Regions from separate parts of the Serratia rhizosphaerae genome, predicted to be linked through region 3. Evidence: predicted binding sites of a transcription regulator. Region 3 holds the regulator's gene; each other region holds the start of a gene.
The links. The regulator CRP, encoded in region 3, controls carbon source genes, mostly activating them, when cyclic AMP is high. The targets are predictions, from matches to a motif close to ATGTGANNNNNNTCACAT.

Region 1 (8,066 bases), 610 kb from region 3:
CCAGCAAGAACGCCGGCTCCACCGGAATAAACATCAGAACGTAGTCCAGCGAGCGCAGCCCCGGCAGCTGTTGGTAGTCTTTACGCCCCAGCAGCCGGATATGCCCGCGCAGGGAGGCGATATGCTCATTCAGCGCGGCTTCGCGCTCCGCCTCATCTTCGCTGTTGAAGTAACGCTCATAGGCCACCAGCGACATTTTGGCGTCGATCACCACGTCTTTCCCCTGCGGGAGACGCACGATCACGTCAGGCTGCATACGGCTCTGATGGTCCAGCCGCACGTTCACCTGCGTTTCATACTCATGCCCTTCCCGCAGGCCGGAGGCCTCGAGTACCCGGCTGAGCACCACCTCGCCCCAGTTGCCCTGAGTTTTGTTATCGCCTTTCAGCGCTTTGGTCAGGTTGATCGCCTCACGCGCCATCTGCGCATTCAGCTGCTGCAGATTACGTATCTCGTGAGTCAGGGTGTGGCGCTCCCGCGCTTCCTGGCCAAAGCTGTCCTGCACCTGACGACGAAAGCCGTCCAGCTGTTCGCGCAGCGGCAGCAGCAGCCGATCCAGACTCTGCCGGTTCTGTTCATCCACCTTACGGCCGCTGTGTTCGAAGATGCGGTTAGCCAGATTCTCAAACTGGGTGGTCAGCCGCTGCTCGCTGTTGATCAGCAGCCGCTGTTTCTCTTCGGCCGCCATGCGCGTTTCTTCCAGGCGAATCGTCACCTCACGCAGCTCGGCCTCCTGCATGCTGTTGACCTCGCGCTGGGCGCGCAGCTCCTGGTTGAGCTGCTCACACTCGCCACGCCAGTGTTCAAGCTGTTGTAGCTTCTCCCGCGCTGCGGCGAACTGCCCGTGCAGATTACGCAGGTCCAAATCGTTTTGCCGCAGCTGCTGCTCCTGCCGCTGCGCCGCCTCCTGGCGCGCCGCAATCTCCTGCTGCGCCTGCTGCAGCGACTGCTCCAGCAAACGCAGTTCCGTTTCGTGATGCGCCTGGTTCTGCTGCTGCCTCAGGTTGGCGATCAACCACCCCAACAGCATGCCGATGACCACGCCGCCAATACCGTACACCAAGCTGGTATCCACCCTGCCTCCCGTTAACCCGTACCGTCCGGCGCTTCGCGCCCGCTGCCCGTCACGTTAAGGGGAGACTGTATGGATGTCCAGTCAGAATTTTATCTGCCGTGCAATTATGCGCAACGCTGCGCAAACTAGGCAAACCACTGACTTAACCACTTGATACCGAACGCCCCCGGCGCAAGAATGCCGAACGCCCAGATCATCGCCGAGGTCAGGTTGGCCAGTTGAAAATAGCGCTGCGGCATGGCGCAGATACCGCCGACCAGCGGCACCACCGCGCGCAGCGGGCCGAAGAAACGGCCGAAGAAAATGCCCAGCACGCCCCAGCGTTCAAAGAACGCATGGCCGCGCACCAGTAATTGCGGATTGCGCGACAGCGGCCACATATGGGCCACGCGGTCCTGATAGCGGTAGCCGATCCAATAAGAGAGCCAGTCGCCAAAGAATGCGCCGGCCGCCGCCGCCGCCCAGATCGGCCAGAAGGCGATGCCGCTTTCCCCGATCAGCGCGCCCAGCGCCAGCAGGATCACCGTCGCCGGCAGCAGCAGGGAAAGAAACGCCAGCGATTCGCCGAAGGCCAGGAAGAAAATAATCGGAATGGCCCAGCCCTCGTGCTGCCGCACGACGTCGCTGACCCAGTGAATAACGTCGCTGAGACTCAAAGACAGGCTCCTTTACGGCGCTGTGATAGTTAGATCCTATGCTCGCCGGGGCTGCTTAAACCCCGGCTAAACGCGGCGGCGATAGCCGCCTCACTCCAGATAGTGCGCCTGCAGCGCGGCACGCTGGCTGGCGCCCAGGCCATACTCCGCCTCCAGCCAGCGGTCGGTGCTGCCGTACTGTTCGCGGATACAGCCCAGCGCCGTCATCAGAAACTCTTCACGGGCGCTCAGCACATAGGCAAACTGCGCCAGCGCAGACTCATTCAGACGTACCGACAGCTGATCCAGCATCTGTTCGCGGAAGGCGGCCAGCGTGGTTTCCGTCAGCAGGTAATCTTCCACCACCGTCGCCTCGTCCGCGCCTAACGCAAACAGCACCAGCGCAGAGCCGACCCCGGTACGGTCCTTGCCAACCGCACAGTGCTGCACAATGGCCCCTTCCGCTGGGTTGCCGAGCAGGCTCGTCAGCTGCTGATAGGCCGCATTGCCAAACGGCAGACGACGATACAGCTCCAGCATAAAAGCACGCGCATCAAACGTCGCCAGCGTCTCGCTGGTGAGTTTTTCCAGGTTGGCGTTCACTTCATTGCTCAGCGGGTTGGCAGGGAAATGGTGGTACTGCGCCCCCTGCCATAAAATATCCGGCTTGGCCTGCACCTCATCGGTATCGCGGTAGTCCAGCACCGAACGCACCGGGACGCCCGCCAGGAACGTACAGTCGTTTTCCGTCAGGCGTTCCAGCGAGCCGGAACGAAACAACAGGCCGCGCTTGATGCGCCGTCCGTCGGCAGCGCTGTTGCCGCCTAAATCACGAAAGTTGATGCCGCCATCCAGTGGCGCAAGCGAGGGGTGGAGCAGAATTTGGGCGGTCATAGACATCCTCTTGATTATTGTCTGAGAAAGCGCCAACGCAGCGAGTGGACAAAGCGGGCGGACGCTGAAGGTTATACCCTAAATAATTCAAGTTGCGGCAACAGACAAGGGAGTATGACTGAAAAGGCGCAAAACTTTTTACCGCCGGCAGCGCCGCAGCTTACGTACTGATGCTGAATTTAACGCGCAGGAAGGGAGAAACGGGCCGCATGACGGCCCGTAAAAACAGCGGATTACAGCAGGCGACGCGCCGCGTCCACCACGATCTGCACCGCTTTGCTTTCGGTCTGCTTCATGGTTTCCGCGTTCGGGATTTCCTGCTGGGTACGGTTGACGATCACGCCGGCCACCATGCCGGCACGCAGCCCCTGGCTGGCGCACATGGTCAGCAACGTGGCAGATTCCATTTCATAGTTCATTACGCCCATCGCCTGCCACTCCTCCATCGAGCCTTTGAAGCGGCTGACCACGCGGCCGGAATAGGTGTCGTAACGCTCCTGTCCCGGGTAGAAGGTGTCAGAAGAGGCGGTAACGCCGATATGGGTCACAGCGCCGTTCTCCTTGGCCGCCTCGACCAGCGCGGTGGTACAGGCGAAATCGGCCACGGCAGGGAACTCCATCGGCGCAAAGTGCAGGCTGGCGCCGTCAAGACGCACCGCCGCGGTGGTCACCAACACGTCGCCGACGTTGATATTCGATTGAATGGCGCCGGTGGTGCCGATACGCAAAAACGTACGAATCCCCAGCTGTGCCAGTTCTTCCACCGCGATGGAGGTCGACGGCCCGCCGATACCGGTGGAACAAACGATCACCGCTTTGCCGTCCAGCTCCGCGCGCCAGGTGGTGAACTCACGATGGGACGCCAGATGCACCGGGTTCTCCATCAGTTTGGCAATTTTTTCTACGCGCTGCGGATCGCCGGGAACAATTGCCAACTGAGCCCCTTGTAAATCGTTTTTGGTGAGGCCGAGATGAAAAACATCAGACTGAGACATACGAGACTCCTCATAAATCAGGATTATTGGGAGGAACAAAAAAGCACTCTACTGAAAATCTTCGCCATTTTTCGTGACTAACATCACCACAAAAGAAGAAACAGACAGCGATCGACATATTTTATGTGATTTAAATCACATTAATAACCCCAAAGAGCCATGTTTTCACTGGCTCAAGCATAGCCGACAAACGCCACAAAACGGCGATGACAACCGGCCATCTTGTTATCTATAGTTAATCTTTGCTCCGCTTCTCTTGGATGGAGACCGCCATGAAAACCGAACACGCAATGACACTAGAACCGGTACAGGGAAGCTTCGCCCCTGCCGCCGAGCCGTTGGCCGATACGACAATTTACACCGACGATCAGGGCATTCACGCCGGGGAAACCACCATCCCCTCGCAGGGCGATAATCTGCCGGCCTATATTGCCAAGCCGGCTAACCATCAGGGCCCTTTCCCGGTGGTCCTGGTGGTGCAGGAAATTTTCGGCGTCCATCAGCATATTCAGGATCTCTGCCGCCGGCTGGCGAAAGAGGGCTACCTGGCCATTGCCCCGGAGCTGTACTTCCGCCAGGGTGATGCCGCCGACTACAGCGAGATCGGCGACCTGCTGCAAAAGCTGGTCAGCAAAGTACCGGACAACCAGGTGCTGGCGGATCTGGACCACGTCGCCCACTGGGCGACCCGGCACGGCGGCGACGCCAGCAAACTGGCCATCACCGGTTTCTGCTGGGGCGGACGCATCACCTGGCTGTATGCCGCGCATAACCCGCAGCTCAAGGCTGCGGTAGCGTGGTACGGCAAACTGGTGGGGGAAAAGACGCTGAATTCGCCCAAGCATCCGGTTGATATCGCCAGCCATCTGTCGACCCCGGTGCTGGGGCTGTACGGCGGTCAGGACAGCGGTATTTCACTGGAAAGCGTGGAAAGCATGCGCCAGGCGATCCGCGCCGCCAACGCCGATGCGGAGATCGTGGTTTACCCTGAAGCCGGTCACGCCTTTAACGCGGATTACCGCCCGAGCTTTAACGCCGAAGCCGCGCAGGACGGCTGGCAGCGCATGCTGAACTGGTTTATACAGCACGGCGTGGTCGGGGTGAAGTAAACGTCATACGGGCTCAGCGCAACGGCTGAGCCCAATCACGACGCCGGCACGGCGGTGGCTCTGACTTAGCACTTAGCGTTTAAACAGAATCATCAGCACAAACACGCCGCCTAATCCGGCGGTAATCACGCCAATCGGCAGCTCCTGCGGCGCCATCAGGGTGCGGCTGAGCACATCGCCGGCGGTCAGCAACAGTGCGCCGATAACGGCGCTCAGCGGCAACAATGGCAAATGACGCACGCCGCACAGCGGCCGCGCCAAGTGCGGCACCATCAGGCCGACGAAGCCAATCACCCCGGTGAGCGCCACCAATGCAGACGTCGCCAGCGCGCAGCAAAGAAATACCTCACTGCGTAACCGCGTCAGCTGGACTCCCAGCGAAACGGCGGTCTGTTCCCCGCCAAGCAAAGCGTCCAGTGACCGCCAGCGTAAGCAGATAAAGCTTATCAGCAACAGGTTGGCGGCGGCCGCCAGCCAAAGATTTTGCCAGCTTGCCAGCCCCAGACCGCCCAATGACCAAAACAGAATCGCGCTTGCCGCACGCTGATCGCCGGTGAACACCAGGTAATTCGTCATCGCGCCGAACAAAAAAGAGATCGCCAGGCCGCTGATCACAATACGCTCCGCGCCTTTATGCTGTTGCAAACGCAACAGCAGCATGACGGCAATGGCGGACACCAGGCCGCCGACAAAGGCTGCAATGGGTAATGTCCAGTTCCCCAGGCGGTCGCCCAGACGCGTAATCACCGCAACGGCCCCGGCCGATGCGCCGGACGAAAGGCCAAATAAAAACGGGTCCGCCAGCTCATTGCGCGTGGCGGTCTGCAGCAACGCGCCAACCAGCGCCAGCCCCGCGCCGGTGAGCGCCGCCAGCAACACCCGCGGCACACGCAGCTCAAACACGATCCGGGCGATCATCGGCGACGCCGGTCGATCGCCCAGCCCTAATACCGCCATCAGCTGTCCATCAGGTAAACGGGTCGCACCGATAGCGATACCGACCAGCATCAGCACCGCCAGCAATGCCAACAGCAGTACGATCGCCACGACATAGCGCAGCCTGCCGTTAATCAATCAAAGACCTCCGGATACAGCACGCGCGCCAGTTTCTCTATCGCCGCGATATTGGCCGGCCCGGGCGTCAACTCGGCATACTTCAGGCGCAGATAACGCTGATGACGCACTGCCGGGGTGTGTTTCATTAACGGATGCGCGGCAAGAAACTGCTGCAAGTGCGCCGCGCCTCCCCCATGTTGATAATCCAGCAGCACAATCACATCCGGCTGCTGTCGCGCCACTTCTTCCCACGACGTGGTCGCCCAGCTGGCCGCCAAGGTATCCATCACGTTTTTGCCGCCGGCGGCCTCAATCAGCGCGGTCGGCATGGCATATTTCCCGCTGGTGAAAGGTTTATCCTCACCAGAGTCATAGACAAAGACCTTGGGCGCCGGCCGCTGGCCGATACGTTGACGCAGCGTTTCCAGCCGCTGTCGCCACAGATTAACCCGCTGGACAGCCTGCGTTTCACGACCGAAGATTTTCCCCAGTTTCAGCATATCGTCATACAGCAGCGCCATACTGGCGCGCGGCCGTGACCGCTGAGTCCAGATACAGCTTTCGCTCAACACCAGGGTTTTAATGCCATATTTCGCCAGCGACTGCGGCGTAACCTCGCCGCCGATTTTCATGCCATAGTTCCAGCCGGCGAAGAAGAAATCCGGATTGGCTGCCAACAGCGTTTCCAGTGACGGATACTTGTCCGCCAGCTCAGGAATCGTTCCCTGCTGACGTTTGAATTCGGCATCGACCTGATACCAGCCAGATATGCCGGTCAGCCCGACGATATGCGGCTGCAGCCCCAGCGCAAATGCCATCTCGGCCATGTTTAAATCGTTGATTACCGCCCGCTGCGGCGCAGCGTTGAAGGTCAGCGGTTCGCCGCAGCTGTCGACCGTCACCGGAAACGCCGCACCCAACGCCGGCCACGCCAGCAGCAATAACGCATGCAATACTGCCCTGCTCATAAACACCCTCACCCTGCGCATGGCGGCGCTTCAAAGATATGTAACGGCTGGCCGGTTTGCGGATGCGGGATAACAAAGCTGTCCAACCCGAATACCGCGCGGATACAGTCGGCGGCCAGCGCGCGCTCCGGCACATCGCAGCGCACCAGACGACCGCGTTCAATCACCGCTACCCGGTCGGCAAACGGTGCAACCAGCGGTAAATCATGCAGCACTGCAATCACCGTAATCCCCTTGCGTTTCACCCATGACAACAGGCTGGCACGCGCCAGCGGGTCAAGATGATTGGTCGGTTCATCCAGCAGCAATAGCTGCGGCGTTTGAGCAAAAACGCGCGCCAGCGCCGCCCGCTGTCGCTCGCCGCCGGAAAGCCGGGCAAAGCGGCGCTGCCTCAGCGCCTGCATGCGGGTTTCCAGCAGCGCCTGTTCGACGATCTGCCGGTGTTGCCGCATGCTCTCCTCTCCCTGATAGGGCAACCGTCCCAAAGAGACGTATTCATCGACGGTCAGGTGCGGATGAGCGCTGTCATTTTGCGCCAGGAGCGCAATCGCACGGGCGCGTTGCATACGGCTAAGCTGAGGCAGGGCGCGGCCGGTAAACCGCACGTCACCCGACGTCGGCTGCAGCTCGCCGGTCAGAATACGCAGCAGCGTGCTTTTGCCGCTGCCGTTAGGGCCGATGATCGCCAGCCGCTCTCCCTGCCGCAGGCTCAGACTGATATCGGACAGCAGCGGTTTACCGCCGATGGACAACGACAGCCGCCGTAATTGCAATAACGCAGGGCCATCAGATTGAACAAACAATGAGAAGCACCTCAAATAATATGTTATAACATAACAATATCGAATGAGGGCACAGCCCGCAATCCCCTTTAGCACCGTAATAATAAAAAAGGGCGCCGAAGCGCCCTGAAGTTGATGACAAAGTCGTCTGATGGCCGGAGATACCCGGGCCTAGCGTAACGAGGGGCACTCCGGCGGCTTACGCCGCTACGACCCCATCGCCACTCTCTCCCTAATAACTAACTTTGTCAGCAGTCTGAGGGCGCCGAAGCGCCCTCAATCCTGTTGCTGTCTGGCTTATGCGTTTTCACGCAGACGCTGCGCCGCCAGCACCATGTTCGCCAGCGACTGACGGGTCTCCGGCCAGCCGCGGGTTTTCAGGCCACAGTCCGGGTTCACCCACAGACGCTCCGCCGGAATGTTCTGCGCCGCCTTGCGCAGCAGCGCTTCAATCCATTCCACGCTCGGCACGTTAGGCGAGTGGATATCGTATACGCCCGGCCCGATTTCATTCGGGTATTCGAACTCTTTGAAGGCTTCCAGCAGATCCAT
Region 2 (8,066 bases), 790 kb from region 3:
AATGCCAAAGCCGAACAGCAGACCGCCAATCAACGCGTTCGGGCCGGCCCACATGATTTTGGGCGCGACGCCCAACTGCACATAGCTGAAGATGCCGATCGCGCTGACCGCCATGCCTAAAATAATCGCCCGCGCCATATGGGTCCGGCCGGTAATCCACAGGTCGCGAAACGCCGAGGTGAAGCAAATCTGCGCCCGCTCGATCAACAGCCCGAAGGCAATGCCGAACAGCATGGCGATGCCCAGCTTCGGCGCATCAAACAGCGTCCATAGCGACCAGGCGCTCATCAGCAGGAAGACAAGCATCCCCAGACGAAAACGGCGGCGCGCCTGTTGCGGCAGCTGGGTCAGCGGCGCGGCGGCCTGCACCTTCTGCAGTTTTATCGGTACGCGGAACAGCGGCAACAGGGTGAATTTAGCGCCAAAGTAAGAGCCGGCGGCGGTCGCCAGCGCAAACAGCCAGGCGTGCAGCGAAAACTGCGGGATGCCGGTAAAAAATGCCGCCAGGTTGCAGCCCATTGCCAGACGCGCGCCAAAACCGGCGATAATGCCGCCCAGCAGCGCCTGCACGATGCGGATACGATGCTGCGGCCGGCGCAGCTTGATATTGTTGGCCCACAGCGCGGCGGCGATGCAGCCGGCAAACATGCCGATAATCATCCGCCCGTCGATACGCGTCAGCGGCGTGCCCTCCAGCCCAATCACCTTGAAGTAGGCCCACTGCTCGGGATGCAGCCCCAGCCATTGCAGGACGTGGCCGCCCCAGCGGGTAAACTCCCCGGTGACCGCCCAGAAGGTGCCGGTGAGGCCAAAGTAATAGGTAGCCAGCAGGCCGGCGGCGATCACCGCCGGCAGCGGCGCCCAGAAACGCACCAGATAGTCAGTTTTAAATTGTTGCCAGTTCACGGCATCCCCTGCCCGTTAAATCATTCAGAAAAACCTTGCAAATGATACGCCATTTAGCGTGAAAAGGCAGATTTCAGACATAAAAAAACCAGCCCGCAGGCTGGTTTTTCAACGGATTGACGAATCCCTATTATGCGTCGCCGAAACGACGACGTGGTGCGCGCTCACGGTTAGCGCTACCGCCACGACGCTCGCCGTTGCCGGCTGCGTTGCCGCCTTCACGACGCTCGCCGAAAGAACGACGTGGGGCGCCTTCACGACGTTCGCCGTTAAACGGACGACGGTTGCCGCCGTCGCGACGCTCGCGGCGATCGTGCGGCTGTGCATCACCCAGCAGCTGCATGTTCATCGGCTTGTTCAGAATGCGGGTGCGAGTGAAGTGATTCAGGATCTCGCCCGGCATGCCTTTTGGCAGCTCGATGGTGGAGTGGGAACCAAACAGCTTGATGTTACCGATGTAACGGCTGCTGATGTCGCCTTCGTTGGCGATAGCGCCCACGATATGACGCACTTCCACACCGTCATCACGGCCCACCTCAATGCGGTACAGCTGCATTTCGCCAACGTCACGACGTTCGCGACGCGGACGGTCACCGTCACGACGGTCGCCGCGGCGGTCATCACGGTCGTTGAACTCACGCGGTTTACGCGGCTTGAACACCGGATCCGGCGGCAGGATCAGCGGACGTTCGCCCTGCGCCATTTTCAGCAGCGCGGCGGCCAGCGTTTCCATTTCCAGCTCTTCTTCCGGCTGCAGTTTAGCCAGCAGCGCGCGGTACATATCCAGATCGCTGCTTTCCAGCTGCTGCTGAACTTTGGCGGCGAATTTCTCCAGACGGCGCTTGCCCAGCAGTTCTGCATTCGGCAGTTCAACTTCCGGGATGGTCAGCTTCATGGTGCGCTCGATGTTGCGCAGCAGGCGACGTTCGCGGTTTTCCACGAACAGCAGCGCGCGACCGGCACGACCGGCACGGCCGGTACGACCGATACGGTGAACGTAAGATTCTGCGTCCATCGGGATGTCGTAGTTTACCACCAGGCTGATACGCTCAACATCCAGACCACGCGCCGCAACGTCGGTGGCGATCAGGATATCCAGGCGGCCGTCCTTCAGGCGCTCCAGGGTCTGCTCACGCAGCGCCTGGTTCATGTCGCCGTTCAGCGCGGCGCTGCTGTAGCCGTTACGCTCCAGCGCTTCCGCCACTTCCAGCGTTGCGTTTTTGGTGCGTACGAAGATAATCGCCGCATCAAAGTCTTCCGCTTCCAGGAAACGCACCAGCGCTTCGTTCTTACGCATGCCGTACGCCGTCCAGTAGCTCTGGCTGATGTCCGGACGGGTGGTGATGCTGGACTGGATGCGCACTTCCTGCGGCTCTTTCATAAAGCGGCGGGTGATGCGGCGAATCGCTTCCGGCATGGTGGCGGAGAACAGCGCGGTCTGATGTTCAGCCGGGATTTCCGCCATGATGGTTTCAACGTCTTCGATAAAGCCCATACGCAGCATTTCGTCGGCTTCATCCAGCACCAGACCGCTCAGGTTAGAGAGGTTCAGGGTGCCGCGCTTCAGGTGGTCCAGCAGACGGCCTGGGGTACCCACCACGATTTGTGGGCCCTGACGCAGGGCGCGCAGCTGTACGTCGTAACGTTGGCCGCCGTACAGGGCCACGACGTTTACGCCGTTCATGTGTTTGGAGAAATCGGTCATCGCTTCAGCAACCTGTACCGCCAGTTCGCGGGTTGGCGCCAGCACCAGGATTTGCGGTGCCTTCAGAGAAGCGTCGATATTGTGCAGCAGCGGCAGCGAGAACGCCGCAGTCTTGCCGCTGCCGGTTTGTGCCATACCCAGCACATCGCGGCCGTTCAACAGGTGAGGAATACACTCAGCCTGAATAGGTGATGGCTTAACATAGCCCAGGTCGTTCAGAGCAGAAATGATCGGAGCAGACAGCCCCAGGTCAGCAAAAGAGGTTTCAAGCTCAGTAGTCATGTACACGTGCCTCATTAATAATGGCTGCCAGTCTACATAACTCATCGCGAAAATTTTCAGTCATTTTCATTGAAAAGTGTGAACCGGCTCAATTTAGATTATAAAACGAACAAAAAAGCCCTCACCCGTTAAGGCGATAGCGATGGCAAAACGCCATGGTCTATCCGGCAGAAAATTAGTGTTCGTCAGCTATTGCTGGTCCGATTCCGATAGGTCGTCTTGTTCTTGGCCCAAAAGCGCCAATTCCAACAATGCATAGCGGTGCTCAACAAAGTTATGAACGTTGTTAGCGACCGTCAGTTTGAACAACGCCGAAGCGGAGTTCTTGTCCCCCAGACTCAGGTAGTGTTTACCCAAATAGAAGTCAGTTTCACTGAGATGCTCAGCGAGCGAAGTGTTATCCGTTGCATCCGCCTTGAGGCGTTCCATCAGCGTGTTTTCGCTGATATCGCCCAGGTAGAATTCGACAATATTCCATCCCCATTGCCCTCTGTCCGCTTTGTCATAACGCTGCTGGAGCGCGGTGACGGCCATCTTGGGATCGATTTCTCTTTCCACCAGATACAGCCATAACGAACGGAAGGGATCGTTTGGGTCGTCTTGATAAAACGCCTGCAGATCATCCTGCGCCAACGGGAAGCGGCCGCCATAATACAGTGCGATGCCCCGGTTTAAACGCGCGTAATTGTAAGTTGGATCAAGCTCTAGTACAGAATCAAACGCTTCATAGGCAGCATCAAAATTGCCTGCCTGCGTTAAGTAAATGCCCAGGTAGTTGAAAACTTCCGGCATATCAGGACGTATCGCCAGCGCTTGTGAAAAATCATTGCGCGCCAGTGCACGTAGCCCGAGGCTATCATACAGCACACCGCGCTCATATAAAAGCTGTGCGCGTTCATCGTCCGTCAGTGCCCGGCTGGCAAGTATTTGTTCCATGCGCGCCAGGATCACTTCCTGCTGCAGCGTCGGCTGCAACGGGATCGCCAAAACTTCGTCTTTACGCCAATCATTGTTGCTGCATCCTGCCAGCATGAGCGCTGTCGCAACGTAACACCAGCGTAAGAAAAGCTTCATTTCCCACTCCCGAAGACAAACATTGGATAACGTCCTGTCCTCCGCTTGCTAAAACGCGGATATCCTACCCGCGCGTATACGGACAGCCCCCGCCCTGCGGCGGGGAACTGTCAAAACTGTGTTACAGTTTATTCTGCTTCAGGCGCAGCAGGAGCCGCCGCTTCAGAGGCAGTGGCTTCCTTGATGCTCAGGCGCACACGGCCCTGGCGATCAACTTCCAGCACCTTAACCGGCACTTCCTGGCCCATCTGCAGATAGTCGGTCACTTTCTCAACGCGCTTGTCGGCGATCTGAGAAATATGCACCAGACCTTCTTTACCGCCGCCGATGGCCACAAAGGCGCCAAAGTCAACGATACGGGTCACTTTACCCTGGTAAATGCGGCCAACTTCGATCTCGGCGGTGATCTCTTCAATACGACGAATCGCGTATTTTGCTTTCTCACCGTCGGTCGCTGCGATTTTCACTGTACCATCATCTTCGATTTCAATGGTAGTGCCAGTCTCTTCGGTCAACGCACGAATCACAGAGCCGCCTTTACCGATCACATCCTTAATTTTGTCCGGATTGATCTTCATGGTATGGATACGCGGTGCAAACTGAGAGATATCGCCGCGCGGCGTGCTGATCGCCTGTTCCATCACGCCCAGAATGTGCAGACGCGCACCCTTGGCCTGGTTCAGCGCCACCTGCATGATTTCGCGGGTGATGCCTTCAATTTTAATATCCATCTGCAGCGCGGTGATGCCGTCACGGCTACCGGCCACTTTGAAGTCCATGTCGCCCAGGTGATCTTCATCGCCCAGAATGTCCGACAGTACCACAAAGTTCTCGTCTTCTTTTACCAGACCCATGGCGATACCTGCAACCGCAGCCTTGATTGGCACGCCTGCATCCATCAGAGCCAGAGATGCGCCACAGACGGAAGCCATGGAAGAAGAACCGTTGGATTCAGTGATCTCGGACACCACGCGAACGGTGTACGGGAAATCTTCCGGTTTAGGCATCATAGCCAATACGCCGCGTTTCGCCAGGCGACCGTGACCAATTTCACGACGCTTAGGTGAACCGACCATACCGGTTTCGCCCACGGAGTACGGAGGGAAGTTGTAGTGGAACAGGAAGCTGTCGGTCTTCTCGCCCATCAGCTCATCCAGGTTCTGCGCGTCGCGTGCGGTACCCAGGGTGGCGGTAACCAGCGCCTGCGTTTCACCACGGGTGAACAGCGCGGAACCGTGGGTACGCGGCAGCACGCCGGTGCGCACGTCCAGACCACGGATCATGTCTTTTTCACGGCCGTCGATACGCGGCTCGCCGCGCAGAACGCGGCTGCGCACCACGTTCTTCTCCAGATCGCCCAAGGCATCCTGGATATCTGCAGCGTCCAGCGTCTCGTCCTGCTCCAGCAGCGCGGCGGTGACGTCTTCTTTAATCGCGTCAACCTGTGCGTAACGCTCCTGCTTTTCAGTGATCTGGTAAGCATCACCCAGACGGCTTTGCGCCAGTTCGGCTACGCGCGCCTGCAGCGCTTCGTTCACCGGAGTCGGCTGCCAATCCCACTTAGGTTTGCCGACTTCAGCAACCAGTGAGTTGATGTTGTCGATTACCACCTGCTGCTGCTCATGGCCGAACACCACGGCGCCCAGCATCTGATCTTCGCTCAGCACTTCGGCTTCGGACTCAACCATCAGCACTGCGCCAGCGGTACCGGCAACCACCAGATCCAGACGGCTCTCTTTCAGCTCGTCAACGGTCGGGTTCAGTACGTACTGGTCGTTGATGTAACCCACGCGCGCCGCGCCGATTGGGCCACTGAACGGAATGCCGGACAGGCTCAGCGCCGCAGATGCGCCGATCATCGCCACGATATCCGGGTTAACCTGTGGGTTAACGGAAACCACGGTCGCGATCACCTGCACTTCGTTCAGGAAGTGATCCGGGAACAGTGGACGGATTGGACGGTCAATCAAACGGGAAGTCAGGGTTTCGCCTTCGCTTGGACGGCCTTCACGACGGAAGAAGCTGCCCGGGATACGGCCGGCGGCGTAGGTACGCTCTTGATAGTTCACGGTCAGCGGGAAGAAGCTCTGGCCAGGCTTGGCTTTTTTCTGGCCCACAACCGTAACGAATACGGCGGTGTCGTCCATGCTTACCATAACGGCGGCAGTCGCCTGACGCGCCATCATACCGGTCTCGATGGTGACGGTATGCTGGCCATACTGGAATTTGCGAATAGTCGGTGTCAGCAAAATTTTATCCTTAGATGTGGCGCGCAATCACCTCGACGGCTCGGCGCGCCAGTGAATCACTGACCTTCTCACTACATCCTCGCGACTAATGACAACCCTTATTCACCTGGCGGAATAAAGTCTCTCATTAGCCGCGCGAACCTCTGTAACGGAAGATCCTCGTTAGTACATTAACCTGATTTACTTATGCTTCCTAGAAGAAAGGGGCCAAAATAGGCCCCTTTCTACTGAAACTGGTTCGATTAGCGACGCAGACCCAGACGCTCGATCAGGCTGGTGTAACGTGCTACATCTTTACGCTTCAGGTAGTCCAGCAGCTTACGACGCTGAGAAACCATACGCAGCAGACCACGACGGCTGTGGTGATCTTTTTTGTGCTCGGAGAAGTGGCCTTGCAGATGGTTAATCTGCGCGGTCAGCAGGGCAACCTGAACTTCGGTAGAACCGCTGTCGTTAGTACCACGACCGAAATCAGCTACGATTTTAGCTTTAGCTTCAACACTTAGAGACATTGTAATACTCCAAATTATAGATAAAAAATGCAGGCGCCGATCTCTAATTCAGCAGCCCGATAATTGGGCCATGCCCTCAAGTGAGAGTCATGGCCCAAGCTGCGTCATTCTACTCTTAGCGCAGAACGATCGCAAGATGAGGCGTTTTTCGCCGATCAATCGAAATGCTCGACAACCAGACGTTTGGGCGCCACACGACCGTCGTCAGCAATCTCGCCGACGCCGATAAATTTATGCGCATCGCCTTCGGTGATACGCACCATGCCGGAAGCCGGCGCGCCGGCAGCCTGCACCGGCTGGCCCTGCTTGACGTAACCCGCCACCGCCGGCAGCAAGTTCACTTCCGGGAAATCGGCGCATGGGCTGTCCATCGGCATCAGCAACGGATCGAGCAGCTCGCCCGGCGCCACGCCTTCGGCCTGCGCCTGCTCCAGCAGCGTGTTCAGCTGTTCCAGCGTCACCATACGTTCGATCGGGTATTTCGCCACCTGCAGACGACGCAGATAAATCACGTGTGCGCCGCAGCCCAGCAGCTCGCCCAGATCGTCGGTAATGGTGCGGATATAGGTGCCTTTGGAGCAGTGAACTTCCAGCTCCAGCTCATCACCTTCCCAGCGGATAAACTTGAGTTCGTAAACCGTAATGCTGCGCGCTTCGCGCGGTACTTCAATGCCCTGACGCGCGTATTCGTACAGTTTTTTACCCTGATACTTCAACGCGGAGTACATCGACGGCACCTGCTGGATGTCTCCACGGAAAGTCTCCAGCGCCGCATCAAGCTGCTGCTGGGTGATATTCACCGGGCGTTCCTGCACGATCTGGCCGTCCGCATCCGAGGTATCGGTACGCTGCCCCAGGCGGGCAATCACCCGGTAGCGCTTGTCGGAATCCAGCAGGAACTGGGAAAACTTGGTGGCTTCCCCCAGGCAGATCGGCAGCATGCCGGTCGCCAGCGGGTCGAGCGCGCCGGTATGGCCCGCACGGTTGGCGTTATAGCAACGCTTTACTTTTTGCAGTGCATCGTTGGAGGACAGGCCCTGCGGCTTATCCAGCAACAGCACGCCGTGGATATCGCGGCCGCGGCGACGAGGGCGACTCATTAAGCCTCCTCGTCATCGCCTGATGCGGAGCGACGCTCGGCATCATTTTTCACCACGTTGCTCACCAGGTTGGACATTCGCATACCTTCAACCAGTGAGTTGTCGTATGCGAAGGTCAGCTCCGGCACCACGCGCAGGCGCATCGCCTTGCCCAACAGCGTGCGGATATAGCCGGACGCGTCCTGCAACGCTTTAACGCCCTTGTTTACCAGATCGGGATCGTGGTTTTCCGTCAGCA
Region 3 (8,066 bases):
TCAGCTGACCGAGCGCGGCGGCCACGTCGGCTTTGTCGGCGGCACGCTGCACAAACCGCAAATGTGGCTGGAACAGCGGATTCCCGCCTGGCTTACCCCTTATCTGGATAAATAACGTGATTATTCCCTGGAAAGAACTGGATGGCGACACGCTGAATAACCTGATTGAAGCCTTCGTGCTGCGCGAAGGCACCGACTACGGCGAACATGAACGTTCGCTGGAGCAGAAGGTGGCCGACGTGCGCCGCCAGCTGCAAAGCGGCGAGGTGGTGCTGGTGTGGTCTGAGCTGCACGAGACCGTCAATATCATGCCGCGCGGGCAGCTGCGTGCCGGTTATCAGGAGAGGTAATCGCGTCTGCGCCCTATGACTGACGGTAAAAATCAGGTAACAATGGACATCTTGCAAACCAACTCGCGCAGCTTGCCGCTGGCAAAAACGTATCAACCACACTAAAAATTATTCTCTGATACGCGCGCTTTTTACTACGGAGTAACCCAAGTATGTCCGCCAAACATCCCGTTATCGCGGTGACCGGCTCCAGCGGCGCCGGCACCACCACCACCAGCGTGGCGTTCCGCAAAATATTCCAGCAGCTGGATATCCGCGCCGCGCAGCTGGAAGGCGACAGCTTCCACCGCTACACCCGGCCGGAAATGGACGCAGCTATCCGCAAAGCGCGCGATCTCGGCCGCCATATCAGCTACTTCGGCCCGGAGGCCAACGACTTCGGCCTGTTGGAACAAAGCTTTACCGAATACGGTAAAAACGGCAGCGGCCGCTCGCGCAAATACCTGCATACCTATGACGAAGCGGTGCCCTACAATCAGGTGCCCGGCACCTTCACCCCGTGGGAACCGCTGCCGTCGCCGACCGACGTGTTGTTCTATGAAGGCCTGCACGGCGGCGTAGTGACCGATCAGCATGACGTGGCGCGTCATGTCGATCTGCTGGTCGGGGTGGTGCCCATCGTTAACCTGGAGTGGATCCAAAAATTAATCCGCGATACCGGCGAGCGCGGCCATTCGCGCGAAGCGGTGATGGATTCGGTGGTGCGCTCGATGGAAGACTATATCAACTACATCACGCCGCAGTTTTCCCGCACCCATATCAACTTCCAGCGGGTGCCGACGGTCGACACCTCCAACCCGTTCGCCGCCAAAGCTATTCCTTCGCTGGATGAAAGTTTTGTAGTCATTCATTTCCGTGGGTTGGATCAGATCGACTTCCCCTATCTGCTGGCGATGCTGCAAGGTTCATTTATCTCTCATATCAATACGTTGGTGGTACCAGGCGGCAAAATGGGGCTGGCGATGGAGCTGATTATGGCGCCGCTGGTGCAGCGCCTGCTGGAAGGGAAAAAGATCGAATAACGGCGCCTATGCCATCAGCAAGCGCCGGATAAAGCCGACATGCAGTTTCACTCCGATCTGCAATACCTCCTCATCCAGTTTAAAGCGCGGGTTATGCACCCCATAAGTCGCGCCGATCTTTTCGTTGCCGCTGCCGATAAACAGGAAACAGCCCGGCACCTGCCGCTGGTAGGAAGAAAAATCCTCACTGCCGAACATCGGCGCGCTCATTTCGTGCAGCGCATCGGTGCCCAGCGTGTCGCCAATCACCTCACGGGCAATTTCACAGGCCTGCGGATGATTGTCGCCAATGGTGTAACCGCGCGTCCACCGCATCTGATAACTCGCCCCGCTGGCCTGCGTAATGCCGGCCACCGTTTGCTCCACCAGCTGTGGCACCCGTTCACGTACCGCATGATCGTGAGTACGCAGCGTACCGGCCAGCCGTACACTGTCCGGAATAACGTTATAGCCCCCTTCCGCCTGAAAGGTGGCGACGGTCAGTACCGGCGCATGCAGCGGGTCAAGCCGGCGAGCGATAATTTGCTGTAGCGCGGTCACCACCTGGGCGCCAATCGTGACCGGATCGATACACAGCTGCGGCATCGAACCATGTCCGCCCTTACCTTGCAGCATGATATCGAAGTTGTCGCTGGAGGCGCTGAATACCCCTTCCTTCAGCGCAACGCTGCCGGTAGGGAAATTCGGCATTACGTGCAGGCCGAAAATCATCTTCACGCCGTCCAGTACGCCCAAATCCACCAGCTCCTGCGCCCCGCCCGGCGGCACCTCCTCGGCATGCTGGAAAATAAAACGCACCGTTCCGCTCAGCTGAGACTGCAATTGACACAGTACGCTGGCGGCGCCGAGCAGCATGGCGCTGTGCGCGTCGTGACCACAGGCGTGCATCACCCCCGGCCGGGTGGAACAGAACGCTTCATCGCTCTCTTCCTGAATCGGCAAGGCATCAATATCCGCCCGCAGGGCGTAGCAAGGACCGGGGCGCCCGCCCGCCAGTTCGGCCACCACGCTGTTCGGCGTCGGCCTCTGCAGGCTCAACGGCCCCAGCGCCGCCAGTTGCTCGGCAATGTAGTCCGCCGAAGCCGCCTCCTGAAACGACAATTCCGGGTTGGCGTGCAGATAACGCCGCCAGCGCAGCACATCCGCCGCCACATCGTCGATCAGCTTATCGATATTCATCACAATTCACCTCCGTTTAACAGGGATTGGCGCGGCTTCACCGCTAACGGCAGCATCACCAGACCGGAAACCACCATCGCCAGCGCCAGAAAGATAAAGGTCGATGCATACCCCTGGCTCAGGGTGATCAGATACCCCATCACAATCGGCGCAACAAAACCGCCGAGCGTGCCGCCGGTATTGATCAGCCCCATGGCGGCGCCCATCACCTCCGGCGCCAGGCGCTTCATCGGCAGCGTAAACACCGTGACAAAGGACGCCATCAGGAAGACATACCCCAAAAACAGCAACACGCTGGCGCCCCATGCCGACGTGGAGGTATAAACCAGCCAGATACACAGCGCACTCAGCAGCGAGCAGCAGAAAATCACCAGCGGCTCACGCCCCTGCATATAGCGCCCCACCAGCCAGCCGGTGCCCAGCGAAGAGATCCAGATCCCCAGGCCGCCTGCGGCCACCACCAGGCTGGACATGCCAAGCGCCATACCGCGCTGCTGAACCAGAAATTTAGGCAACCAGGCCATCAAGCCGTAAGACGGAATGTTGATACAGAAAATCGCCACAAACAGCAGCAGCACAATCGGCGTTTTCAGCAAGGTGCGGTAGGTATTGCCGGCGCCGTCCGCCGAACGCTGCGCCGCCCGCGGCGGATTCGGCACCAGCCACAGCACGCAGGCGGCAACCGCAAAAGCCAGTAGGCCAAGCGCCGAGAAAGAGCCGCGCCAGCCGATATGCTCCAGGCAGTACACCGCCACCAACGGCCCGGCGGTCATCGCCAGGCCGGCGGAAGAGAGCAAAATCGACTGTGCGAAAGTGCGCTGCTCCAGCGGAAAGTTGGCGACCACCGCTTTGGCGCATGAGCAGGGATAGCCGGAATGCCCCATCCCCGACAGAAAGCGGAACGTCACCAGCAGCCCCAGGCCAAAGCCCAGTAGGCCGAAGCACAAGGCGAAACCACCCAGCAGCAATAAAGAAGCACACAGCACCTTCTTAAAACCGAAGCGGTCGTTAAGCCAGCCGGCCGGAATTTGAAACAATGAATACGCCAGGAAGAATACGCCGGTGACATAGCCCAGCTGTTCCGCCGGCAGATTAAATTCACGCTCAATCGGCAACAGGGCAAACCCCATCACAGTTTTATCTATATAAACAATCACATAACCGACAAAAAGCAAAAAAATCATTAAAGCTCGCGGCTTCATGGCTGGACTCCCCTGTATTGCACGTCGGCAGACGGGCTGCATCAACGAAATTGTGATCCTTATCACTTATAGTTTTAATAACAGCGACTTAAGTCGCCACTAATGACGTTAGCGTCTTTACCTTGGCGGCATAAGATGCAATTTTGTTCAGGGTGATAGTTTTTACTGATAGGGAGATGAACGTGCGCTACCTGCCAAAATTGCAGCAGCTTCGGGTTTTTCAGCAGGTGATTCGCAGCGGCAGCATTCGCGGCGCGGCGCGCGCGCTGCAGCAATCCCAGCCGGCGGTCAGCCGCAGCCTGCGTGAACTGGAACAGGCGTTGGACACGCAGCTGATTATTCGCAGCAATCAGGGCATGACCCTGACCGAAAGCGGTCGCATTTTCGCGGTGCGGATGCAGTTTATTCTGGAAGAGCTGCAGCGTGCGGCGGATGAGATTCAGCAGATCAGCCAACACTCACAGGGGACAGTGGCGATGGGGCTTTCTTCACTGCTGGCGCTGACGGTGCTGCCGATGCTGGCCGACGCGTTCCGAAAACAGTTCCCGCAGGTAAATCTGGTGCTGCAGGAAGCCCAGCTCTCCACCCTGCTGCCCGCGCTGCGCGAAGGCCGGCTGGATTTCGCCGTCGGTTCCATCAGTCCGGAACTGCCTTTAGAAGATCTGGTGCGCGAGCCGCTGTTCAATGCGTCATTTTGCATCGTCGCCCGCCGCGGTCATCCGCTGGCCAACGCTCGCTCGCTGGATGCGCTGCGCCAGGCCAAATGGCTGCTGCCGGAAACCGATATGGGCTATTACCAGCATCTGCAATCCGTGCTGGGTGATTTTTATCAACAGCTGGAAACGCCGCCGGTGCGCTCGGACTCTGTCATCTGCGGCCTGAATATGGTGCTGGCGTCTGACTACCTGACCATTGTGGCGCGCGCGATGGCGCGTCCGCTGCATTTGCAGGAACAGGTGGTCACGCTGCCGATTGATACCCTGCCGCAGGCGCAGTATTGCGTGCTCTATTCGCAGAGATCGCCGCTAACCGTAACGGCGCGGCGTTTGCTGGATTTGCTGCACGGCCAGTGTCAGCGCTACGCCTGGTAAACTTATTCCACCACGCGGATTTCGAAACTGTGGGTCACCGTTGCCGCCTGACTCAACATCAGCGATACCGAGCAGTACTTTTCAGCAGACAGGTTGACCGCACGCTCCACCACCTTGTCACTCAACCCTTTACCGCTGACGATAAAGTGCAGATTGATCGCGGTAAAAGTACGCGGCGCCTCATCCCGCCGCTGCGAGCTGAGTTTCACCTCGCAGTCACGCACGTCATTGCGGCCCTTTTGCAGAATCGACACCACATCGATCGCGCTGCAACCGCCCACCGACATCAGCACCATCTCCATCGGACTCGGCGCCTTTTCCCCGGCGCTACCATCCATTAACACCTGATGACCTGACGCGGACTCACCGAGGAAGGTCAATCCTTCCACCCATTTCACTCTTGCCTGCATACTGCTCACTCCGGTTAATTTCTTAAAATCAGACTACGCTTTCGCGCTGAAACTGGCAATGGAACCTGATGCCGGTCATGCTGAAGCGAGACAACAGAAGACACTCGCCTCACTCTATGCTACAAACAAACCGCAATAACTCTTTTTGGACACCGACTTTCAGGGATCTGCCCAAGGAAAGCATCTTAAATGAGATGTTAACAGAATGTAGCTTGCAGCACTGACAGCAAGTTAATATGCTAGGGCAATAGCGTATTTTACGGCACGCCTCAAAACCTGTTTATAGCCCGCATGCATTACCGGTTATCAACGCGTTTAACAGGGAGCTCCGATCCCTGTGTTACAAAGGCAGCGATTACAACAGAGGATAATAGCGAATGGTTCTCGGCAAACCGCAAACAGACCCGACTCTCGAATGGTTCCTGTCTCATTGCCATATCCACAAATATCCATCCAAAAGTACGCTGATTCACCAAGGTGAAAAGGCTGAAACGCTCTACTACATCGTGAAAGGCTCCGTTGCGGTGCTGATTAAAGATGAAGAAGGCAAAGAGATGATCCTGTCCTATCTCAACCAGGGGGATTTCATCGGCGAGCTTGGATTATTTGAAGAAGGCCAGGAGCGCAGCGCCTGGGTGAGAGCGAAAACCGCCTGTGAAGTAGCTGAAATTTCCTATAAGAAATTCCGTCAGCTGATCCAGGTCAACCCGGATATTCTGATGCGCCTTTCCGCGCAAATGGCCAGCCGCCTGCAGGTCACCTCAGAGAAAGTGGGGAACCTCGCCTTCCTTGACGTTACCGGCCGCATTGCGCAAACCCTGCTGAACCTGGCGAAACAGCCGGACGCCATGACCCACCCTGACGGTATGCAAATTAAAATCACGCGTCAGGAAATTGGTCAAATCGTCGGTTGTTCACGCGAAACGGTCGGCCGTATCCTGAAAATGCTGGAAGATCAAAACCTGATCTCCGCGCACGGCAAAACCATTGTTGTTTATGGCACGCGTTAATTAATCAGAAAACGGCGCATTCGCGCCGTTTTTTATGCCGGTAGCGGCTTATACCGCATTCACCACATCCTGCACCGCACGTTCAAAACGCGCCATCCCCTCTTCAATATCCTGCAGCTCTACCACCAATGACGGCGCAAAGCGGATAACGTTAGGCCCGGCGTTCAGAATCATCACGCCATGCGCGGCGGCGGCGGCCAGGAAATCCCGCGCCTTATTCTGGTAAGCCGCACTCAGCTCGGCGCCGATCAACAGCCCCATGCCGCGAATATCGCTGAAAATACCGTACTTGTCGGCCAACTGCTGCAGTTTCTCCACGTAGAGCGCATGACGCTGCGCGATACCGTCCAGCACCTGCGGCGTGTTGATCACGTCCAGCGCCGCCTCGGCCACCGCGCAGGCCAACGGGTTGCCGCCGTAGGTGGTGCCGTGCGTGCCGACCTGCATGGCAGAGGCAATCTCCTCGCTGGTCAGCATCGCGCTGACCGGGAAGCCGCCGCCCAGCGCTTTAGCGGTGGTCAAAATATCCGGCGTCACGCCGTAATGCATATAGGCGAACAGCTTGCCGGTACGCCCCATGCCGCTCTGCACCTCATCAAACACCAGCAGCGCCTGGTGCTTATCGCACAGAGCGCGCACGCCCTGTAGGAACTCGGCGTCCACCGGCGTAATGCCGCCTTCGCCCTGAATCGGCTCCATCACTACCGCGCAAGTGCTGTCATCCATCACCGCCTTGACCGCCGCCAGATCGTTGTACGGCACATGCACAATATCGGCCGGCTTTGGCCCGAAGCCGTCGGAATACTTTGCCTGCCCGCCGACCGAGACGGTAAACAGCGTCCGGCCGTGGAAGGCGTTATAGAAGGCGATAATTTTGGTTTTGTACGGGCTGTGACGGGTAATGGCATAGTGGCGCGCCAGTTTGAAGGCCGCTTCGTTGGCCTCCGCGCCGGAGTTGGCGAAAAAGACCCGATCGGCAAAGGTGGCGTCAATCAGTTTGCTGGCCAAACGCAGCGCCGGCTCATTGGTGAACACATTACTGGTATGCCACAGGGTTTCGCTTTGCTGCTGCAGCGCCGCCACCAATGCCGGGTGGCAGTGGCCCAGCGCAGTTACGGCGATGCCGCCGGAGAAGTCGATATACTCCTTCCCTTCGCTGTCCCACACGCGGCTGCCCAGACCTTTGACCGGCACAAACTGCGCCGGTGCATAAACCGGCAAAATCACCTTATCGTACGTGCTGCGGTTCACCGCGTATTTTTCCGTCATTATTGGGTTCCACCTCAAGAGATTGGTTTTTTAATAGCGCCAGCAAAGTGACAATATAATCACAAAATATGCATAAAAAACCAATTAAGGGCAAACCAAAATCGCCAATCATAACGAAAAATTTATAACCGATTAACTTTTAAGGAAATTACTCAGCAGCACGTGCCCCTGCTCGCTAAGGATGCTCTCCGGATGGAACTGCACCCCTTCCAGCGCCAGTGTGCGGTGGCGAATCCCCATAATCTCATCGCGTACGCCGTCACGCTCGCTCCAGGCGGTAACCTCAAAACAGTCCGGCAGCGTTGCTGCGTCCAGCACCAGCGAATGGTAGCGCGTTACCGTCAGAGGATTGTTCAGCCCGCGAAAAACGCCGCGGTCCGTATGGCGAATTGCCGAGGTTTTGCCGTGCATCACTTCGCGCGCGCGCACCACATCGGCGCCGAATGCCTGCCCCAATGCCTGATGCCCCAGACAGACGCCGAGAATCGGCAGCTTACCGGCAAAATGCGTAATGGCCGCCAGCGAAATACCGG
Region 4 (8,066 bases), 2.0 Mb from region 3:
TCATCGCCAGGCTCGGTCTTGGCGATGGCAATCTGTTCGAGAATCGACGGACGTACTTTCACCACTTTGAACTTGGTGATGTCACCGCCAAATTCATGGAGCCGCTTCGCCGCCCATGGCGACATAATGGTGCCGAGATAGCGGCGTGGGATGTTGTACTCTTTTTCCAGGATGCCGGCGTCTTCCTGCGGATTGAACAGGCATAAAGGATGGTCATTTACCGGGCTGCGTTCGCCGTTGGCGCTTAACGTATAGATAGGCACCAGCTGCATCAACGCTTTCAGCCGTTCGGCCAGCGAGGATTTACCGCCGCCGACCGGCCCCAGCAGATACAGAATCTGCTTTTTCTCTTCCAGGCCCTGTGCGGCGTGTTTCAGGTAAGAGACGATCTGCTCGATCGCCTCCTCCATGCCGTAGAACTCTTCAAAGGCCGGATAGCGTGCGATCACGCGGTTGGAGAACAGGCGCGACATGCGAGACTCAAGCGCGGTGTCGACCATGACCGGTTCACCGATAGCCATCAGCAGACGTTCCGCGGCATTGGCGTAGGCACTGCGATCTTCCCGGCAAATGGTAAGAAATTCCTGCAGTGTGAACTCTTCGTCCTTGGCAGCTTCATAGCGCTGGCGATAGTGGTCAAATATGTTCATGGCGATGCCCGTCCTTTCGTTATTAGCACAGGTTAAAGGGAGCAGGTGATAGACCCGTTGGGATTGAGGCTGCGGCCGTAGCGCCGCAACTCAATAACATTGGGTACCCATTCCGGCCCCCGAAAGAAGAAGTTAAAACCTGAGTACAGCAACCCGTATGCCAACCTGTTGCGCTTATTATCGCGAGTTGCGCTGTATTGCCACTGGGCTCAGGGTCATTTCAGCTTCTTATTTAAGCGTAGTTGGCATAGCGGAAAATTTCCTGTCAGCGAAAAAGCTTTTTTTAAGTCATATCAATGACTCAGTTATTTCAGGGACAAAGGCGGGCCTTATTGGCTGCGGTCTGAGGGGGGAAACGTCATGTTTCTGACATGCGTTATACATATTTCGGCATTAATGTTGCCGATCCGGCGTGATTTAACATGTAAAGATAAAGCGCATCACTTAAATTTCACCTAGAATATGACGCTATTTTAACGGCTCCGATCCGAGCATGGCATGACAACGCTGCTTCACGGATGGCCTAGGGGCGTCTGCATCGGGCGCGTGTTGCCGAGCTGGCGACGCAACGTGTTTATACAAGAACAACGAGGGGAATCGAACGGGTGAAAATTTTCAAATTCAAAACGTTGGCAATCGCCGGCGCACTGCTGTGCGCGCAGGGCGCTCAGGCGGGAACCTGGTCGCTGGGGGCGTCGGCGCTGCTGACGCCGGATCCTTATCGGGGCAACAACACCCGTCTGTATCCGGTGCCGGTGATCAACTATGACAGTGAGGATTTTTACTTCCATACGCTGACCGCCGGTTATTACCTGTGGAATGATGAGGTCAACAAACTCAGCGTGATGGCGTACTACTCACCGCTGCACTTTAAACCGGGCGACAGCGACGACGATCGCATGAAACGACTGGATAAGCGCCGCGGCACGCTGATGGCCGGGCTGGCCTATTCGCACAATGCCGAGTGGGGCACGCTGCGTGCGGCCTTCAGCGGCGATACGCTGGATAACAGCAACGGGCTGGTCGGCGACCTGGCCTATCTGTACAAGTTCCAGGCGGGCGACTGGAGCCTGGCGCCGGGCGTCGGCGTGACCTGGAGCAGTAAAAACCAGAATAAATACTACTATGGCGTGAGCGACAATGAGTCGCGCCGCAGCGGCCTGAACAGCTACAAACCGAGCGACAGCTGGGCGCCATACTTTGAACTGACGGCGAACTATCAGATCAACAAGAGCTGGAACGCCTTCTTTATGGGACGCTATGTGCGCTTGTCGGATGAAGTCAAGGACAGCCCGATGGTGGACAAATCTTACGACGGCATGCTGTGGAGCGGTGTCACGTACACCTTCTGATCGCGGATGTACGGTAAGAGAAAAGGGGCGCTATCGCCCCTTGGGGTTGATGACAAAATCGTCTGATGGCCCGAGATATACGGGCCTAGCGTAACGAGGGGCATTATGGGACGCATCCCTGCGTCCCACCCTACGGGCCAACCTGTCGGTTGTTCAAATTTGCTCCCGGCAAATTTGTCCGGCGGCTTACGCCGCTACGACCCCATCGCCACGCTCTCCCTAATAACTAACTTTGTCAGCACTCTGAAGGGGCGCTATCGCCCCTTTTGCTTATCTGTCGTACCTGCGGGTCAGGCGTCTTTGCGGCAGCGGAAGGTGACCGCCAGACGGGCCGGTTGTTCCCCCTGCGCCCGCAGCGGCTTGCTGAGCCGTCCGGTTTCAACGCACACCATGGTCTTGTAGCCGTCGTTGGCCATATCCGCCATGCTGCAGGAGAGTTCTGCCCCCGGATTCCAGGCGATCACATCGCTCATATGATGGTGTTGGACTTCAATCGTGCGCTGCAGCGCTGGATCTCTGATCAGGCTGCAGGCCGCCGGCTGGGTGTAAATCCGGTCGGTCTGGCCGCTGAAGGTCACCTCGCCGCTCTGGCGGGCTTCGGCACCGTTTGCCACTTTATCCAGATAGGTTTCCCCGAGCCCGGCAACGCTGACTCTGGCGATATCGCCGATTTGGAAGTAGCTGTGCAGCGCCGCGGTGGCCTGATAGTCACCGTGAGACTCTAGCTCGATCTCACAACTTTCCCCCAGCTTGAAGCGGGCGATTAGCGTAAAGGCGTGCGGCCACAGCTTGCGGGTCTGTTCGTTATCCTGCAGCGTAAAAGTGAGGATGACGCCATCCTGATCTTCGTCATGTGCGGTCAGGCGCCAGGGTTGATTACGCGCAAAGCCGTGCGAAGGCTTGCCGGCCGGGCCAAACCATGGCCAGCAGATCGGTACGCCGCCGCGGATGGCGCTGCCGGTTTTAAACGGGGTGTTCTCGCTGAGCCAGATGACCGGCCGTTCGCCGCTCGGCTGCCAGCTGATTAAATGCGCGCCTTGCAGCGTCACCGCCGCGCGGACTTTGGGGTGAGACACCACCACGACGCTTAACGCGTCCAGCTGTCGCTGACTGATATACGGAGAAATCTGTTTGCTGATGGGCAGGGTGAAAACTTTTTCGTTCATCGCGTCACCTTATCTATCGCCATATACTCTTGCTGAGCAGGGGAGAAAAACCAATAAAAAAGGGCGACATCAATGTCGCCCTCATTAATCAGCTGTACATCACGCCATTATTTGGAGATGTGAGCGATCAGATCCAGTACTTTGTTGGAGTAGCCGGTTTCGTTGTCGTACCAGGAAACCAGTTTCACAAAGTTGTCGTTCAGTGCGATACCTGCTTTGGCATCGAATACGGAAGTCAGCACTTCACCGTTGAAGTCGGTAGAAACCACGTCGTCTTCGGTGTAGCCCAGAACGCCTTTCAGCTCGCCTTCAGCGGCTTCTTTGATGGCTTTCTTGATGTCTTCGTAGGTGGCAGATTTTTCCAGACGCACGGTCAGGTCAACCACAGATACGTTTGGCGTCGGAACGCGGAACGCCATACCGGTCAGTTTGCCTTTCAGTTCAGGCAGAACAACGCCTACCGCTTTTGCTGCGCCGGTAGAAGAAGGGATGATGTTCTGGGATGCGCCGCGGCCGCCGCGCCAGTCTTTGTGAGACGGGCCATCAACGGTTTTCTGCGTTGCGGTGGTAGCGTGAACGGTGGTCATCAGGCCTTCAACGATGCCGAACTTGTCGTTGATGACTTTAGCCAGCGGAGCCAGGCAGTTAGTGGTGCAAGATGCGTTGGAAACGATATCCTGGCCAGCGTATTTTTCAAAGTTGGCGCCGCGTACGAACATTGGGGTCGCATCTTTGGAAGGGCCGGTCAGCACAACTTTCTTGGCGCCTGCGGTGATGTGTTTACGTGCGGTTTCGTCGGTCAGGAAGATACCGGTGGCTTCAGCAACAACGTCAACACCGACTTCGTTCCACTTCAGGTTAGCCGGGTCTTTCTCTGCGGTAACACGGATAGTTTTGCCGTTAACAACCAGGTGGCCGTCTTTAACTTCTACCGTACCGTTGAAACGGCCGTGGGTAGAGTCATACTTCAGCATGTAAGCCATGTACTCTGCGTCCAACAGATCGTTGATTGCAACGATTTCGATGTCGGAACGTTCCTGAGCAGCACGGAAAACAATGCGGCCGATACGGCCAAAACCGTTGATACCTACTTTGATAGTCATATATTCCACCAGCTATTTGTTAGTGAATAAAAGGTTGGTTGTAAAATTACAAAAACCTTACCCAGCGTCAAGCGGAATCGTGTCAATTCTTGCGGCAAGTCAAAGCGGAAAGCTGAGTTTGCACGCTTATTGTACATTCCGTTTGCGTTCGGCCTCATTAGGCAAATGGGGGCAAACCGCTGAGTTTTAAAGAGCGCTCGGGTCAGATATGTGATCACTGTCACATAACGCCCTGGCGTAGACTTTATGCGCTACAGTTTAGGCTAAAAAGGCCTGCAGCGCTGTTAATTTTTTGTTATCATTAATCATTGTTTTCGTTGACATTATCCATATTTCGGGAATCGCATCTATGAGCAAAGATCACGCCCCCCACACCCCGGTCACGGAACTGAATGAAATACAACGTTATGTGACCCAGGAACACGGTACGGAAGCGCCGTATTCCGGCAAATTGCTGCAGAACAAACGCGATGGTCTCTACCACTGCCTCTGCTGTAATGCGCCGCTGTTTTATTCCGAAAGCAAGTATGACTCCGGCTGCGGCTGGCCAAGTTTCTATGAGCCGGTGTCCGACGACGCCATCCGCTATCTTGATGATAATTCACATAATATGCAGCGAGTTGAGATTCGCTGCGGTAACTGTGATGCGCACCTGGGCCACGTGTTCCCCGACGGCCCGCAGCCGACCGGCGAGCGTTATTGCGTTAACTCCGCCTCGCTGAGTTTTACCGACGCGGCCAACGGCGAGAAGACGGCAGGCTGAGCGAATTTTTTAGAAAAATCGATTCAGCTATTATTCAACGGCAGTAGGAATAGTGAAGGACGGCCCTGATGGACGTGAAGGATTTGGTTGCGGCGATGACGCCGGAGATTTACCAGCGCCTGGCGCAGGCGGTTGAGCTGGGTAAATGGCCGGACGGCGTGGCGCTGACGCCGGAACAGAAAGAAAACAGCCTGCAGGCGGTGATGTTGTGGCAGGCAATGCATAACCACGATCCGCAACATATGAGCATCGGCACCGACGGTCAGATCGTGATGAAGAGCAAGCAAGAGTTGAAGCAGCAGTTCGCCGCAGAGCCGCTGATTAAGCTGAAACCGCAGTAAGCGGCGGGCAGGGCGCAGTGTGCAAACGGGCGATGTCAGATCGCCCGTTTGTCGTTTAGCGCTGCAGAAATTGTGACAAGGTCACTAATTGCGCGCCGGCCTGCTGCATTGCCTGCAGCGCCCGGTCGCTGTCATCGGGCTGCAGGTTGACGCCGCGGCAGCCGTCGCTAATGACCTGAACGGCGTAACCCAGCTGCAGGGCGTCCAGCACGCTGAACTTTACGCAGTAGTCGGTTGCCAGCCCCATGATCGTCAGCGTGCTGACGTTTCGTTGTTGCAGCCAATCATCCAGCGCGGTTTTTGCTCGGTGGCCGTTATCAAAAAACGCGCTGTAGCTGTCGATGGCCGGATCCTGCCCCTTGCGAAATACCGCATCGATTTGCCGCTGCTGCAGGCGCGGATGAAATTCAGCGCCGGCGCTTTCCTGGACGCAGTGCACCGGCCACCAGACCTGCGGCAATCCTTCCAGCTCACCCAACTCGCCGATTTTCCCTGATGAGTTAACGGCAAAACTGCGATGCTGCGCCGGGTGCCAGTCCTGGCTGGCAACCACCCAGTCGCCGCGGTCGTGGCTGGCGGCGATCGCCTGGTTGGCCACCGCGATGACGGCATCGCCATCTGTGACCGCCAATGCGCCGCCGGGGCAGAAGTCGTTTTGCAAATCAATCAATAACAGGGCGCTGTTCATCGTCTCTCCCGGTGTTTTAGCCCGCGGCGCTCAGTTCGCCGCGCAAATCTTGCTGCATCTGCTGGCGGATCTCGGCGGGCGTCAGCGGCAGGCTCAGCAGATAGTGCAGTTTTGTCAGCGCGGCTTCGACGGTCATATCAAAACCGCTGATGACGCCGGCATGCGCCAGCGCGTTGCCGGTGGCGTAGCCGCCCATATTCACCCGCCCGGACATGCACTGGGTGAGGTTGACCACCACGATGCCACGTTCGGACGCGGCGCGCAGTTCATCGACCAGTTCCGCTTTTTGCGGCGCGTTGCCAACGCCGTAGGAGCGTAAAATCAGCGCCTTGACCGGCTGCAGCAGGAAATTGCGCACCACCGCGCCGGAGATGCCAGGGTAAATGGTCACCACGCCGATCGGCTGCGGCGTAATATTGTGCACCTTCAGCTCACCATGACAGGCCGGCGACGCAATGCCGCTTTGACGGCGGATGTGGATACCGGCTTCCAGCAGCGGCGGCAGGTTGGGCGAGGCGAAGGCGTCAAAGCCGTCGGCATGCGCCTTGGTGGTGCGGTTGCCGCGGAACAGTTTGTTGTTGAAGAACAGGCTGACTTCATTCACCGGATGGTTGGCGGCCAGATACAGCGCGTTCAGCAGGTTGGTTTGCCCGTCGGAGCGCAGTTCCGCTAACGGGATTTGTGACCCTGTCACAATGACCGGCTTATCCAGATTCTCCAGCATAAAGGAGAGCGCGGAAGCGGTGAACGCCATGGTGTCGGTGCCATGCAGGATCACAAAGCCGTCGTAACGGTGATAGTTATCTTTAATATCGTCGGCGATATGCTGCCAGTCTTCCGGGGTCATATCGGAGGAGTCGATCAGGGGCGCATATTCATGAATGGTGAAGTCAGGCATTTCCGGGCGATGGAACTCTGGCATCAGCGCCAGCTGGCGCTGTAAGTGGCCAGAGGCGGGGATATAGCCCTGTTCGGAACGCTGCATACCGATGGTGCCGCCGGTATAGGCGACGTAAATGGATTTTTTTTGCATGGCAGGGAATCGGTAGAGAATAAGATGGGCTGAATTATAGGACGATAAATCCAGAAAAAAAGCCCGGCGTTGCGCCGGGCTGAAGATTAATGACTTATCGGACTTCGCCGCAGGTCAGACAAATGGCGTAGCGGTTCTGCGGATCGTTCATGTTATTGAACAAACCCGGCTGCTCTTTCATCGCCATTGCCACCGAGGCCAGCGGCGCCGGCAGCATGGATTGGAGGGCGGCAGGCAGCATGGCGTGGATGGAGACACCAAATTGGCTGAGCACCATATCCGCCATGCTCGGCGAGTCAACAAACCAGTTCAGCTGCCACTGTTTCAGCTTGGCCAGTTCGGCGGCTTTTTTCACCGCGTCATCGAAGTCGCCCAGTTGATCGACCAGACCGTTGGTTTTGGCGTCGCTGCCGGTCCAGACGTGACCCTGCGCGATTTTATCCACTTGTTCCGGCGTCATTTTACGCGAGTCCGCCACCAGGCCGATAAAGCGCTTGTAGCCGTTCTCGATATTGAGCTGCATCATCTGTGCAAACTCCGGCGGCAGCGCTTTGGTCACCGCCAGATCGGCCAGCGGCGAGGTCGCCACGCCATCGGTGTGCACGCCGATGCTGCCCAGCGTGTCCTGATAGGTATTGATCACGCCGAAGATGCCGATCGAGCCGGTCAGCGTGCTCGGGCTGGCGATAATGTAGTTCGCCGGCGTAGAGATCCAGTAACCGCCGGAGGCCGCCATGCCGCCCATTGAGACCACCACCGGTTTGCCGGCGGCGCGGGCGGCCGCCAGTTCGGAGCGGATCACCTCGGAAGCGCTGACGCTGCCGCCCGGGCTGTTAACCCGCAGTACGATGGCTTTCACTTTCGGGTCCAGACGCGCCTGGCGCAGTTCCGCAGCGGTGGTGTCGCCGCCGACCGTGCCCGGCGTCTGCTGGCCGTCCATGATGGCGCCGCTGGCGAATACCACGGCGAT

Region 1: a site for CRP is predicted at 3,723-3,740, ahead of udp (uridine phosphorylase). Genes of this name have one in related genera too.
Region 2: a site for CRP is predicted at 2,970-2,987, ahead of yrbN (protein YrbN). Genes of this name have one in related genera too.
Region 4: a site for CRP is predicted at 4,480-4,497, ahead of msrB (peptide-methionine (R)-S-oxide reductase MsrB). Genes of this name have one in related genera too.

The regions. Positions count from the first base shown of each region.
Region 1 covers NZ_CP041764.1:1,845,809-1,853,874, forward strand. The annotation lists gene rmuC (DNA recombination protein RmuC) at 1-1,075, opposite strand, end outside; gene FO014_RS08720 (DedA family protein) at 1,201-1,731, opposite strand; gene FO014_RS08725 (tyrosine-protein phosphatase) at 1,822-2,604, opposite strand; gene udp (uridine phosphorylase) at 2,838-3,599, opposite strand; gene FO014_RS08735 (dienelactone hydrolase family protein) at 3,872-4,708, shown strand; gene FO014_RS08740 (FecCD family ABC transporter permease) at 4,781-5,716, opposite strand; gene FO014_RS08745 (ABC transporter substrate-binding protein) at 5,779-6,732, opposite strand; partial or broken gene FO014_RS08750 (ABC transporter ATP-binding protein) at 6,741-7,448, opposite strand; gene metE (5-methyltetrahydropteroyltriglutamate--homocysteine S-methyltransferase) at 7,812-8,066, opposite strand, start outside.
Region 2 covers NZ_CP041764.1:1,666,018-1,674,083, forward strand. The annotation lists gene yedE (selenium metabolism membrane protein YedE/FdhT) at 1-906, opposite strand, end outside; gene FO014_RS07845 (DEAD/DEAH family ATP-dependent RNA helicase) at 1,037-2,893, opposite strand; gene yrbN (protein YrbN) at 2,883-2,963, opposite strand; gene nlpI (lipoprotein NlpI) at 3,083-3,967, opposite strand; gene pnp (polyribonucleotide nucleotidyltransferase) at 4,096-6,216, opposite strand; gene rpsO (30S ribosomal protein S15) at 6,459-6,728, opposite strand; gene truB (tRNA pseudouridine(55) synthase TruB) at 6,884-7,828, opposite strand; gene rbfA (30S ribosome-binding factor RbfA) at 7,828-8,066, opposite strand, start outside.
Region 3 covers NZ_CP041764.1:2,456,503-2,464,568, reverse strand. The annotation lists gene FO014_RS11410 (hydrolase) at 1-115, shown strand, start outside; gene FO014_RS11405 (YheU family protein) at 117-350, shown strand; gene FO014_RS11400 (phosphoribulokinase) at 503-1,372, shown strand; gene FO014_RS11395 (amidohydrolase) at 1,379-2,551, opposite strand; gene FO014_RS11390 (MFS transporter) at 2,551-3,681, opposite strand; gene FO014_RS11385 (LysR substrate-binding domain-containing protein) at 3,936-4,844, shown strand; gene FO014_RS11380 (OsmC family protein) at 4,847-5,254, opposite strand; gene crp (cAMP-activated global transcriptional regulator CRP) at 5,632-6,264, shown strand; gene argD (bifunctional acetylornithine/succinyldiaminopimelate transaminase) at 6,313-7,533, opposite strand; gene FO014_RS11365 (aminodeoxychorismate synthase component II) at 7,666-8,066, opposite strand, start outside.
Region 4 covers NZ_CP041764.1:4,452,319-4,460,384, forward strand. The annotation lists gene yeaG (protein kinase YeaG) at 1-650, opposite strand, end outside; gene FO014_RS20700 (MipA/OmpV family protein) at 1,256-2,002, shown strand; gene FO014_RS20705 (D-hexose-6-phosphate mutarotase) at 2,293-3,168, opposite strand; gene gapA (glyceraldehyde-3-phosphate dehydrogenase) at 3,276-4,271, opposite strand; gene msrB (peptide-methionine (R)-S-oxide reductase MsrB) at 4,621-5,034, shown strand; gene FO014_RS20720 (YeaC family protein) at 5,103-5,375, shown strand; gene pncA (bifunctional nicotinamidase/pyrazinamidase) at 5,431-6,063, opposite strand; gene ansA (asparaginase) at 6,080-7,096, opposite strand; gene sppA (signal peptide peptidase SppA) at 7,191-8,066, opposite strand, start outside.